One region of the Escherichia sp. HH091_1A genome, then DNA from elsewhere that is predicted to be linked to it. Evidence: predicted binding sites of a transcription regulator. Region 1 holds the regulator's gene; each other region holds the start of a gene.
The links. Region 1 encodes CRP, which controls carbon source genes, mostly activating them, when cyclic AMP is high. Its sites were predicted from a motif close to ATGTGANNNNNNTCACAT; they were not measured.
Positions count from the first base shown of each region.

Region 1 (4,275 bases):
TTAACAACGTATCTGGAGGCGAAATCATGTTGATTCCGTGGCAAGAACTCTCCCCCGAAACGCTGGAAAATTTAATTGAAAGTTTTGTGTTACGCGAAGGCACCGATTATGGTGAACATGAGCGTACACTTGAACAGAAAGTCGCCGACGTCAAACGCCAGCTACAGTGCGGAGAAGCGGTGCTGGTATGGTCGGAGCTGCACGAAACGGTCAATATCATGCCGCGCAGTCAGTTTCGTGAATAACCTGCAGCCGTCGGCGGACGAGATAATAATGATAGCTAAGTCATGGAGTTACTATGTCTGCCAAACATCCGGTCATTGCGGTAACAGGATCCAGCGGCGCGGGGACCACCACCACCAGTCTCGCGTTTCGTAAAATATTCGCGCAGTTAAATCTGCATGCAGCTGAGGTGGAAGGCGACAGTTTTCACCGTTACACGCGCCCGGAAATGGACATGGCGATCCGCAAGGCGCGTGATGCCGGGCGGCATATCAGCTACTTTGGCCCCGAAGCGAACGACTTCGGCCTGCTGGAACAAACCTTCATTGAATACGGTCAGAGCGGCAAAGGAAAATCACGCAAATATCTGCATACGTACGACGAAGCCGTACCGTGGAATCAGGTGCCGGGAACATTCACCCCATGGCAACCTTTACCGGAACCCACTGATGTACTGTTTTATGAAGGGCTACACGGTGGCGTCGTCACGCCACATCATAACGTTGCGCAGCATGTGGATTTACTGGTCGGCGTAGTGCCTATCGTTAACCTTGAGTGGATTCAAAAACTGATCCGCGACACCAGCGAGCGCGGGCACTCACGAGAAGCGGTGATGGACTCAGTAGTACGTTCAATGGAAGACTATATCAACTACATCACGCCGCAGTTTTCCCGCACCCATCTTAACTTCCAGCGCGTTCCCACTGTCGACACCTCAAACCCGTTCGCAGCAAAGGGCATTCCATCACTGGATGAAAGCTTTGTGGTGATCCATTTTCGTAATCTGGAAGGGATCGATTTCCCCTGGCTGCTGGCGATGTTGCAGGGCTCATTCATTTCCCACATCAATACATTAGTGGTGCCGGGCGGTAAAATGGGTCTGGCAATGGAGTTAATTATGCTGCCACTGGTGCAACGATTGATGGAAGGAAAGAAAATCGAGTAACTCTGCTAATATGCCGGATAAACAATTATCCGGCATCGTACTCCTGACATCAAATCACGCGGCAACCACTTCATACGAGTGAGTAATATTCACCGCTTTTTCCAGCATCAACGCCACTGAACAATATTTCTCAGCAGAGAGATCAACCGCACGCGCAACCGCTGCGTCTTTCAGGTCGCGACCGGTGACGATAAAATGCAGATTAATGTGCGTAAACAGGCGTGGTGCCTCTTCGCGGCGTTCAGAGGTCAATTTTACTTCACAATCGACCACATCCTGACGCCCTTTTTGCAGGATCGAAACCACATCGATGGCACTGCAACCACCCGCCGCCATCAACACCATTTCCATCGGACTTGGCGCTTTATCGCCTGAGTTGCCGTCCATTAAAATCTGGTGACCAGAGGCAGACTCGCCCAGAAAAGTTAACCCTTCGACCCACTTCACTCGCGCTTGCATTTTTGCTACTCCACTGCGTCAATTTTCCTGACAGAGTACGCGTACTAACCAAATCGCGCAACGGAAGGCGACCTGGGTCATGCTGAAGCGAGACACCAGGAGACACAAAGCGAAAGCTATGCTAAAACAGTCAGGATGCTACAGTAATACATTGATGTACTGCATGTATGCAAAGGACGTCACATTACCGTGCAGTACAGTTGATAGCCCCTTCCCAGGTAGCGGGAAGCACAATTTCGGCAATCCAGAGACAGCGGCGTTTTCTGGCTCTGGAGAAAGCTTATAACAGAGGATAACCGCGCATGGTGCTTGGCAAACCGCAAACAGACCCGACTCTCGAATGGTTCTTGTCTCATTGCCACATTCATAAGTACCCATCCAAGAGCACGCTTATTCACCAGGGTGAAAAAGCGGAAACGCTGTACTACATCGTTAAAGGCTCTGTGGCAGTGCTGATCAAAGATGAAGAGGGTAAAGAAATGATCCTCTCCTATCTGAATCAGGGTGATTTTATTGGCGAACTGGGCCTGTTTGAAGAAGGCCAGGAACGTAGCGCATGGGTACGTGCGAAAACCGCCTGTGAAGTGGCTGAAATTTCATACAAAAAATTTCGCCAATTGATTCAGGTAAACCCGGACATTCTGATGCGTCTTTCTGCACAGATGGCGCGTCGTTTGCAAGTCACTTCAGAGAAAGTGGGCAACCTGGCGTTCCTCGACGTGACGGGCCGCATTGCACAGACTCTGCTGAACCTGGCAAAACAACCGGATGCTATGACTCACCCGGACGGTATGCAAATCAAAATTACCCGTCAGGAAATTGGTCAGATTGTCGGCTGTTCTCGTGAAACCGTGGGACGCATTCTGAAGATGCTGGAAGATCAGAACCTGATCTCCGCACACGGTAAAACCATCGTCGTTTACGGCACTCGTTAATCCCGTCGGAGTGGCGCGTTACTGAGTAGCGCGCCATTTTGTTTCCCCCGATGTGGCGCAGACTGATTTATCACCCCGATATCAACTATGCACTACGACAAACGCTAGTGCTATGTTTGCCCGTGGCCGTTGGGTTAATGCTTGGCGAATTACGATTCGGTCTGCTCTTCTCCCTCGTTCCAGCCTGTTGCAATATTGCGGGCCTTGATACGCCTCATAAACGTTTTTTCAAACGCTTAATCATTGGTGCGTCACTGTTTGCCACCTGTAGCTTGCTGACACAGCTACTACTGGCAAAAGATGTTCCCCTGCCCTTTTTGCTGACCGGATTAACGCTGGTGCTTGGTGTCACTGCTGAGCTGGGGCCATTGCACGCAAAATTGCTTCCCGCATCGCTGCTCGCCGCCATTTTTACCCTCAGTCTGGCGGGATACATGCCAGTCTGGGAACCGTTGCTGATCTATGCGCTGGGCACGTTGTGGTACGGACTGTTTAACTGGTTTTGGTTCTGGCTCTGGCGCGAACAACCGCTACGCGAGTCACTAAGCTTGCTGTACCGTGAACTGGCGGATTATTGCGAAGCTAAATACAGCCTACTCACCCAGCACACCGATCCTGAAAAAGCATTGCCGCCGCTGCTGGTGCGCCAGCAAAAAGCGGTCGATTTAATTACTCAGTGCTATCAGCAAATGCATATGCTTTCCGCGCAAAATAATACTGACTACAAGCGGATGCTGCGTATTTTCCAAGAGGCGCTGGATTTACAGGAACATATTTCGGTCAGCTTGCATCAGCCGGAAGAGGTGCAAAAGCTGGTCGAGCGTAGCCATGCAGAAGAAGTTATCCGCTGGAATGCGCAAACTGTCGCCACTCGCCTGCGCGTGCTGGCTGATGACATTCTTTACCATCGCCTGCCGACGCGCTTTACGATGGAAAAACAAATTGGCGCACTGGAAAAAATCGCCCGCCAGCATCCGGATAATCCGGTTGGGCAATTCTGCTATTGGCACTTCAGCCGCATCGCCCGCGTGCTGCGCACCCAAAAACCGCTCTATGCCCGTGATTTACTGGCCGATAAACAGCGGCGAATGCCGTTACTGCCGGCGCTAAAAAGTTATCTGTCACTGAAATCTCCAGCGCTACGCAATGCTGGACGACTGAGTGTGATGTTAAGCGTTGCCAGCCTGATGGGCACCGCACTGCATCTGCCGAAGTCGTACTGGATCCTGATGACGGTATTGCTGGTAACGCAAAATGGCTACGGCGCAACCCGTCTGAGGATTGTGAACCGTTCTGTGGGAACCGTGGTCGGGTTAATCATTGCGGGCGTTGCCCTGCACTTTAAAATTCCCGAAGGTTACACCCTGACCTTGATGCTGATTACCACCCTCGCCAGCTACCTGATATTGCGCAAAAACTACGGCTGGGCGACGGTCGGTTTTACCATTACTGCGGTGTATACCCTGCAACTATTGTGGTTGAACGGCGAGCAATACATCCTTCCGCGTCTTATCGATACCATTATTGGTTGTTTAATTGCTTTCGGCGGTACTGTCTGGCTGTGGCCGCAGTGGCAGAGCGGGTTATTGCGTAAAAACGCCCATGATGCTTTAGAAGCCTATCAGGAAGCGATTCGTTTGATTCTGAGCGAGGATCCGCAACCAACGCCACTGGCCTGGCAGCGAATGCGGGTGAATCAGGCGCATAACACTC
Region 1 is NZ_AP025747.1:4,117,405-4,121,679, forward strand. It holds gene QUF14_RS20740 (hydrolase) at 1-33, shown strand, start outside; gene QUF14_RS20745 (YheU family protein) at 27-245, shown strand; gene QUF14_RS20750 (phosphoribulokinase) at 299-1,168, shown strand; gene QUF14_RS20755 (OsmC family protein) at 1,223-1,627, opposite strand; gene crp (cAMP-activated global transcriptional regulator CRP) at 1,930-2,562, shown strand; gene QUF14_RS20765 (YccS/YhfK family putative transporter) at 2,613-4,275, shown strand, end outside.

Region 2 (4,275 bases), 2.5 Mb from region 1:
TACCATACACAACGTTAGAAGTGATGGTCAGAACAGACTGAGTCGGGATTGCGTCACGGTAGGTGTGCAGTTTCTGAATTTTCTTCATGAAACGTTCTACCAGGTCAACAGCCAGGTCATCTACACGCGGATCGTTGTTACCAAACTGCGGGTATTCGCCTTCGATTTCGAAGTCGATAGCCAGACCGTCTTCGTCACGAATCGGTTTAACTTTCGCATATTTGATTGCAGACAGGGAGTCAGCAGCAACGGACAGACCAGCGATACCACACGCCATGGTGCGGATAACGTCACGGTCGTGCAGCGCCATCAGAGAGGCTTCGTAGCTGTACTTGTCGTGCATGTAGTGGATGATGTTCAGTGCAGTGATGTACTGTTTAGCCAGCCAGTCCATGAAGTGATCCATGCGCTCCATCACTTCATCGTAGTTCAGGAGATCGCCTTTGATCGGTTCAGACTTCGGACCAACCTGCATTTTCAGTTTTTCGTCAACGCCGCCGTTGATTGCGTACAGCATGGTTTTCGCCAGGTTTGCACGCGCACCGAAGAACTGCATTTGTTTACCAACGATCATCGGGCTTACGCAGCAAGCGATAGCGTAGTCATCGTTGTTGAAGTCCGGACGCATCAGGTCATCGTTCTCATACTGCAGAGAAGAGGTGTCAATGGACACTTTAGCGGCGAATTTCTTGAAGTTCAGCGGCAGTTTTTCAGACCACAGAATGGTCATGTTCGGTTCCGGAGACGGACCCATGGTGTACAGGGTGTTCAGGAAACGGAAGCTGTTTTTGGTAACCAGGGTACGACCGTCGAGGCCCATACCACCGATAGATTCGGTTGCCCAGATCGGGTCGCCAGAGAACAGTTCATCGTATTCCGGAGTACGCAGGAAGCGAACCATACGCAGTTTCATGACCAGGTGGTCAACCATTTCCTGCGCTTCTTGTTCGGTGATCTTGCCAGCTTTCAGGTCACGTTCGATGTACACATCCAGGAAGGTGGAGGTACGACCGAAGGACATTGCAGCACCGTTCTGAGACTTAACAGCAGCCAGGTAGCCGAAGTAAGTCCACTGGATAGCTTCCTGAGCGTTGGTAGCCGGACCAGAGATGTCGTAGCCGTATTTCGCAGCCATTTCTTTCATCTGACCCAGAGCGCGGTGCTGTTCAGCGATTTCTTCGCGCAGACGGATAGTCTGTTCCAGGTTTACGCCGTTTTCCAGATCAGCCTGCAGAGAGGTGAACTGAGCGTATTTGTCTTTCATCAGGTAGTCGATACCGTACAGCGCAACGCGACGGTAGTCACCGATGATACGACCACGGCCATAAGCATCTGGCAGACCGGTCAGAACACCGGATTTACGGCAACGCAGGATGTCCGGAGTGTAAACGTCGAACACGCCCTGGTTGTGAGTTTTACGGTATTCAGTGAAGATTTTTTTGATCATCGGGTCCAGTTCGCGGTTGTACGCTTTGCAGGAACCTTCGATCATTTTGATACCACCGAACGGGATAAGAGCACGTTTCAGCGGAGCTTCAGTCTGCAGACCAACAACTTTTTCCAACGCTTTGTTGATGTAGCCAGCGTCGTGAGAGGTGATGGTGGAAGCAACAGCGGTGTCAAAGTCAACTGGCGCGTGAGTGCGGTTTTCCAGTTTAACGCCTTCCATTACTTTGTCCCACAGGGTGGTGGTCGCTTCAGTAGCGCCAGCCAGGAAGGACTCGTCACCCTCGTACGGAGTGTAGTTTTTCTGAATGAAGTCACGGACGTTTACTTCATTCTGCCAGTCACCTTTGGTAAAACCTTCCCAGGCTGTGGCTAACTTTTCATTAAGCTCGGACATGTAACACCTACCTTCTTAAGTGGATTTTTTATTTACTGCGTACTTCGACAACCATTAATGGTGATCGTTTTCACGCAGGTAAATGACCCAGTATGTCAACCCAACCAACAAACCACCGCCGATAATATTACCGATCGTAACCGGAATCAGGTTATCAGTGATGAAGTTCATCACGGTCAGGTGAGAAAAATTTTCCGGTGCAGAACCGACAGCGGTCCAGAATTCCGGAGATGCGAAGTCGCGGATTACAATACCCATCGGGATCATAAACATGTTTGCGATACTGTGCTCAAAACCGCTGGCAACAAACATCGCGACCGGCAGCACCATAATGAACGCTTTATCCATCAGGCTGCGGCCAGAATAACTCATCCATACTGCCAGACATACCATCAGGTTTGCCAGGATACCAAGGCAGACGGCCTCAATAAAAGTATGGTGCACTTTGTGGTCGGCGGTTTGTAGGACGTTTAGTCCCCATTGACCATTCGCGGTCATATACTCGCCGGAAAGCCACATTAAAAGTACAAACAGCAGTGCGCCGACCAGGTTGCCAAAATAGACATTTAGCCAGTTTTTCGCCAACTGACCCCAGGTGATGCGCCCACTCGCCTTAGCAACAACAATCAACACTGTGGAAGTAAAGAGATCGGCTCCGCAGACAACACAAAGAATCAGCCCCAGAGAGAAGCAAATGCCGCCAACCAGTTTTGCCATGCCGAAGGGCATTGTTCCTGTGCCAGTGGTTGCTGTGATATAGAAGACGAATGCGATTGAGATGAAAACACCGGCGGTAATCGCAAGATAGAAAGTCTTAAGCGGATGTTTCGTTGCTTTATAGACACCTGCCTCTTCGGCCACTTTGGCCATTGCTGCAGGAAGTAAAAGATCAAAAGGGTTGTCAGCTTTCACACTAACTCTCTCTTTATTAAGTCGGCGACGAGATACTAACAAAGCATTATAGATGAGAAATTGATATAGATCATATCTCGCCTGGCTTATAGGCCCGTAACTCGCATGGTTTTTATGCAAATACGGAGTAAACATTTGATTATCCAAATAAAAATAAATTTTAAAAATTAACAAATGAGTTGAATTTTTTCCGCATCCTCCGCTAAAACAGTTAATTAAAAGGGAGCACCAGGCGAATAAAGTAACAATATCGATCGTATTTATTAAATACAAATTACCGATATTTAACTTTATAATTACAATTATTTTATTAATGCAAATATATGTAAAGCGGGGCATTAAAAAAACGCCCCGTAATATAACTCAGACGAATCATTAAGCCTACATTGCGTAGGCTATTTGATTTTATTTTGCCCAGAATGCTGCTTTGGCGCGCTGCAGCTTTTCGTAGGCCTTCAACAACGACTGATGTGCAGCAAACGCGTGCAGATCGCTATCTACGGGTTGCAAGCCATAAAACGCCGATTCACCGCTCATTGCCGCACTGGCGGCTTCTACGGCATCTGCGCCATACATACGAACGAAGGCATTCAGATATTGCAGTGGTTGGCGGTCTTCTTCCTGTGCCAGTAATAACAACGTTTGCAGACAGCGATAATAGTTGGCGCGTTCCGGATTAAATACTGATGAGTTAAACTCCATCGTCCATTCGGTCCAGACCAGAGCCTGTTCCAGATCGCCACCAGCCAGCGCCAGCATGGCTTTTAATTCTCCGATACGCAGGGTGTACCAACCGTTATCCGACCCGGTCGCCAGACCCAACAGCTCACGCACGCGGGTAAAGTCATCAAAACCTTCTTCATCCAGTTGCTCGATGAGGTTCAGGTAATCTTCTTTTTCCCACTCGCTGCCTGGGAGTGAAAGAATCGTTTCACGTAAATGGCTGCCCATGCTGTTATTCGCCAGCCACAGATCTTCTGCCGGATAAATATCGGACATGCCAGGCACGATAATGCGGCAAGCATAAACGCCCAGATGCTCGTAATCGGCAATATAAACTTCTTTATCTTCTTTGTTGAAGATAGCCATCAGCGTAGCAAACTCTTCTTCCGTGGTGCCTGAGAAGCTCCAGTCCACAAACGGATAATCAGCATCCTGCTTGAATAGGTCCCAGGAAATTAAACCGCTGGAATCGATAAAGTGCGTTTCGAGGTTAGTATGTTCAGCGACTTCTTCATCATCGAAGGTTGGCGGAGTAAACACATCCAAATCTTTCAGACCGCGGCCTTGCAGCAACTCGGTCACGGTACGTTCCAGTGCAACGCCAAAATCAGGATGTGCACCGAAGGATGCAAAGCAGGTACCGTTAGCTGGATTGAACAGTACCACGCAGATCACCGGATATTGACCGCCAAGCGAGGCATCATAAGCGAAGATCGGGAAACCTTCCGCTTCCAGTGTTTCGATCGCTTCAACCACCGCTGGATAACGCGCCAGCACGTCTGCCGGGATCTCTGGCA
Region 2 is NZ_AP025747.1:1,121,488-1,125,762, forward strand. It holds gene pflB (formate C-acetyltransferase) at 1-1,843, opposite strand, end outside; gene focA (formate transporter FocA) at 1,898-2,755, opposite strand; gene ycaO (30S ribosomal protein S12 methylthiotransferase accessory factor YcaO) at 3,161-4,275, opposite strand, start outside.
Region 2: a site for CRP is predicted at 2,814-2,831, ahead of focA (formate transporter FocA). Genes of this name have one in related genera too.

Region 3 (4,275 bases), 1.1 Mb from region 1:
AACGCTGAGTACCGCCTGAACCTGGCAATAATCCAAGCTGAACTTCCGGCAAGCCAAGCACCGTTTTAGGATCGTCACTGCAGACGCGGCCATGACACGCCAGTGCCAGTTCCAGCCCGCCCCCCAGGCAAGCGCCATGAATAGCCGCGATAACCGGAACAGGCAGAGCATGAATCTCCGCCATTAACTGTTGCCCCTGCCGCGCCAGCTCTTCCGCTTCTTGCGCCGTTTTGCAGTTGCCGATCATGTTGATGTCTGCTCCGGCGATAAAGTTGTCCGGTTTCGCTGAGATAAATACAACTCCACGTAATTCTTTGTTTTCGCGAAGTTGCTTAATAATGGTGCGCACCTGCGAGGCAAACTCCGCCTTCAGGGTATTCATTTTCTCACCGGGAACATCGATGGTGATGACTGCAATGTTGTCCAGACGAACATTAAGAGTAAAAGCTGATGCCATTTCCATTATTCCGCCTCCAGAACCATTGCCGCACCAAGCCCACCAGCAGCACAAGCGGTCACTAAGCCAAATCCACCGCCGCGACGGCGAAGTTCATGCAATGTCTGGGTAATCATCCGCGCTCCAGTCGCTGCGAAGGGATGCCCGTACGCAATGGAACCACCAAGCACGTTAAACTTACTATCGTCCACTTCACCAGTAGCATGGGAACGCCCCAGTACGTCGCGCGCAAAACGTTCGCTGCCAAGCAACTGAATATTAGCCAGCGTCTGGGCGGCAAAGGCTTCGTGCATGTCAATCAATGTCAGATCGGCCATCGTCAATCCAGCGCGTTCCAGCGCCAGCGGCGTTGACCAGGCCGGGCCGAGCAACATGTCCTGCCAGACATCAATAGCGGTAAATGCGTAGCTACGCAGATATCCCAGCGGCACCAGGCCCAATTCTTTCGCCCGTGATTCAGTCATCAGGATCACCGCCGCTGCGCCATCGGTCAGCGGCGTACTGTTTGCTGCCGTTACCGTCCCGTGTTTGCGATCAAACGCCGGACGCAGCTTTGCGTAATCAGCAAGCGTGGAATTGCCGCGAATATTGTTGTCTTCCGCGAGCGGTTGTTTATAAGGAGGAACGTAGGCGGTCATTACCTCTTCTTTGAGCTTATCTTCTGACCATGCCTGAGCAGCACGCTGATGTGAACGGTGCGCCAGCGCATCTTGCTGTTCGCGAGTAATACCGTAGGTTTTCGCCATTTGTTCGGCGGTGTCGCCCATCCGCAAGCCTGTGGAATACTCCGCCACCGCAGGCGGTACGGGCATTAAGTCACGCAAACGCAGGCGAGAAAAAAGTTTCAGTCGTTGGCTCATCGTACGGGCTTTGTTGACATCCACCAACACGCGCGCCAGTTTTTTACTAACACCAATGGGCAATACGGAAGAGGAATCTGCCCCGCCGGCAATCCCCGCACGAATAGTTCCCGCCATCAGGCTTTCGGCGACGTTTGCAACCGCCTGAAAACTGGTAGCACAAGCGCGGCTGACGCTGTAAGCATCGGTATGGACATTCATTCCGGTGCCAAGAACAATTTCACGCGCAATGTTGGGGGCTTCAGGCATTTGTACGACCTGACCAAAAACCAGTTGTTCAATCACTTCGGCGGGGATCTCGCTGCGTGCCAGCAATTCGCCTACGACAATCTTCCCCAAATCAACAGCGGGAATGCCATGAAAAGCCGTCGCCTGACGGGCAAAAGGCGTACGTAAGCCGCTAACAATGGCGATACGATCGCCCTGGCGGGTAATCAGCGGTAAAACCTGACCCATAACACTCCCCTGTAAAAAAAATAAATAAAGTGGTCTGACCTGATCATAGTCTTAACCATTTTTTTACATTTAGCCAAGTGGAGAAAAGGGAAAGTGGGAGCTATGACACAGAGAGAAAAGAGGAAGAGAAAATAAAAACGCCCCCGCCATGAACTGACAGGGGCGTATATACCCGAGAGGAATTAACGCAGACCCAGCTGGAAGATCAACATTTCAGCTTCGCAGGCAAAAGTGAAATCGATATCCAGGCGCACACCGTCAGACTCTTCAGTGAAAGTCGGGGTGATTTTGCAAGGTTCGGATTCAACGCTACGGGCTTTTTCAGTCAGCGCCGCCAGCGTTTGTTCTGCTTCTGCGCGGTTTGCAAACACGCGGCTGTAAGACGCGGTGCAGTCGGAGTTGTCCATAATGGTGCCAACATCCATACAGCAGCAAACCGGGGTTTCATCAGCACTACATTTACTCATCGTTGATTTCCTCTGTATGTGCACCTAAGGTGCCAGATAAACGTTGGGGATATTTTACGCTTCCGGAAAGTGCTGCTCCAGTTGTTAATTCTGCAAAATCGGATAAGTGACCGAAATCACACTTAAAAATGATCTAAAACAAAATTCACCCGAATCCATGAGTGCGCCACCTCCAAATTTTGCCAGCTGGATCGCGTTTCTTAGATCATATTTGAAAAAATATAGAAACATACTTGCAACATTCCATCTGGTCAGACCTATACTCTCGCCACTGGTCTGATTTCTAAGATGTACCTCAGACCCTACACTTCGCGCTCCTGTTACAGTACGTAACATAGTTTGTATAAAAATAAATCATTGAGGTTATGGTCATGAGCCAGAAAACCCTGTTTACAAAGTCTGCTATCGCAGTCGCAGTGGCACTTATCTCCACCCAGGCCTGGTCGGCAGGCTTTCAGTTAAACGAATTTTCTTCCTCTGGCCTGGGCCGGGCTTATTCAGGGGAAGGCGCTATTGCCGATGATGCAGGTAACGTCAGCCGTAACCCCGCGTTGATTACCATGTTTGACCGCCCGACATTTTCTGCGGGTGCGGTTTATATTGATCCGGATGTAAATATCAGCGGAACGTCTCCGTCTGGTCGTAGCCTGAAAGCCGATAACATCGCGCCTACGGCATGGGTTCCGAACATGCACTTTGTTGCACCGATTAACGACCAATTTGGTTGGGGGGCTTCAATTACCTCTAACTATGGTCTGGCGACAGAGTTTAACGATACTTATGCAGGCGGTTCTGTCGGTGGTACCACCGACCTCGAAACCATGAACCTGAACTTAAGCGGTGCATATCGCTTAAACAATGCATGGAGCTTTGGTCTTGGTTTCAACGCCGTCTACGCTCGTGCGAAAATTGAACGTTTTGCAGGCGATCTGGGGCAACTGGTGGCTGGTCAGATTATGCAATCTCCTGCTGGGCAGACTCCTCAGGGGCAAGCATTAGCAGCTACCGCCAACGGCATCGACAGTAATACCAAAATCGCTCACCTGAACGGTAACCAGTGGGGCTTTGGCTGGAACGCCGGGATCCTGTACGAACTGGATAAAAACAACCGCTACGCTTTGACCTACCGCTCTGAAGTGAAAATTGACTTCAAGGGTAACTACAGCAGCGATCTTAACCCGGCTTTTAATAACTACGGTTTGCCAATTCCTACCGCGACAGGTGGCGCAACGCAGTCGGGTTATCTGACGCTGAACCTGCCTGAAATGTGGGAAGTGTCGGGTTATAACCGTGTTGATCCGCAGTGGGCAATTCACTATAGCCTGGCTTACACCAGCTGGAGTCAGTTCCAGCAACTGAAAGCGACATCAACGAGTGGCGACACGCTGTTCCAGAAACATGAAGGCTTTAAAGATGCTTACCGCATCGCGTTGGGTACCACTTATTACTACGATGATAACTGGACCTTCCGTACCGGTATCGCCTTCGATGACAGCCCAGTTCCGGCACAGAATCGTTCTATCTCCATTCCGGACCAGGACCGTTTCTGGCTGAGTGCAGGTACGACTTACGCATTTAATAAAGATGCTTCAGTCGACGTTGGTGTTTCTTATATGCACGGCCAGAGCGTGAAAATTAACGAAGGCCCATATCAGTTCGAGTCTGAAGGTAAAGCCTGGCTGTTCGGGACGAACTTTAACTACGCGTTCTGATAACGCGTTAGCTTAGTTAAAGTCACCTGCTATGCAGGTGACTTTAACTCCCTCTCTTCACCGAAAGTAGTTTCCTCATTGCTTGCCTCCTGAGTTTTGCAAACAGCCTGATGGCAGCTTGCCCTTGCAAATTTGTAAGCGTTATCCACAGACAGGCCTGAAGGGAAAGACAGATTATCAGGCATTCTGCTCGTCCTTCTCAATGAGTTTACTTTTCTGAATTTCCAGGATACTCAAACCACCCTGGCTATTATGCACTCATACACTCAAATTAAAGATAGGTTCTAAATAAATGAGCGTTTTTTGATAGTCTATTTTATTAG
Region 3 is NZ_AP025747.1:2,972,467-2,976,741, forward strand. It holds gene fadJ (fatty acid oxidation complex subunit alpha FadJ) at 1-463, opposite strand, end outside; gene fadI (acetyl-CoA C-acyltransferase FadI) at 463-1,773, opposite strand; gene QUF14_RS15005 (YfcZ/YiiS family protein) at 1,956-2,240, opposite strand; gene fadL (long-chain fatty acid transporter FadL) at 2,612-3,952, shown strand.
Region 3: a site for CRP is predicted at 2,345-2,362, ahead of QUF14_RS15005 (YfcZ/YiiS family protein). Genes of this name have one in related genera too.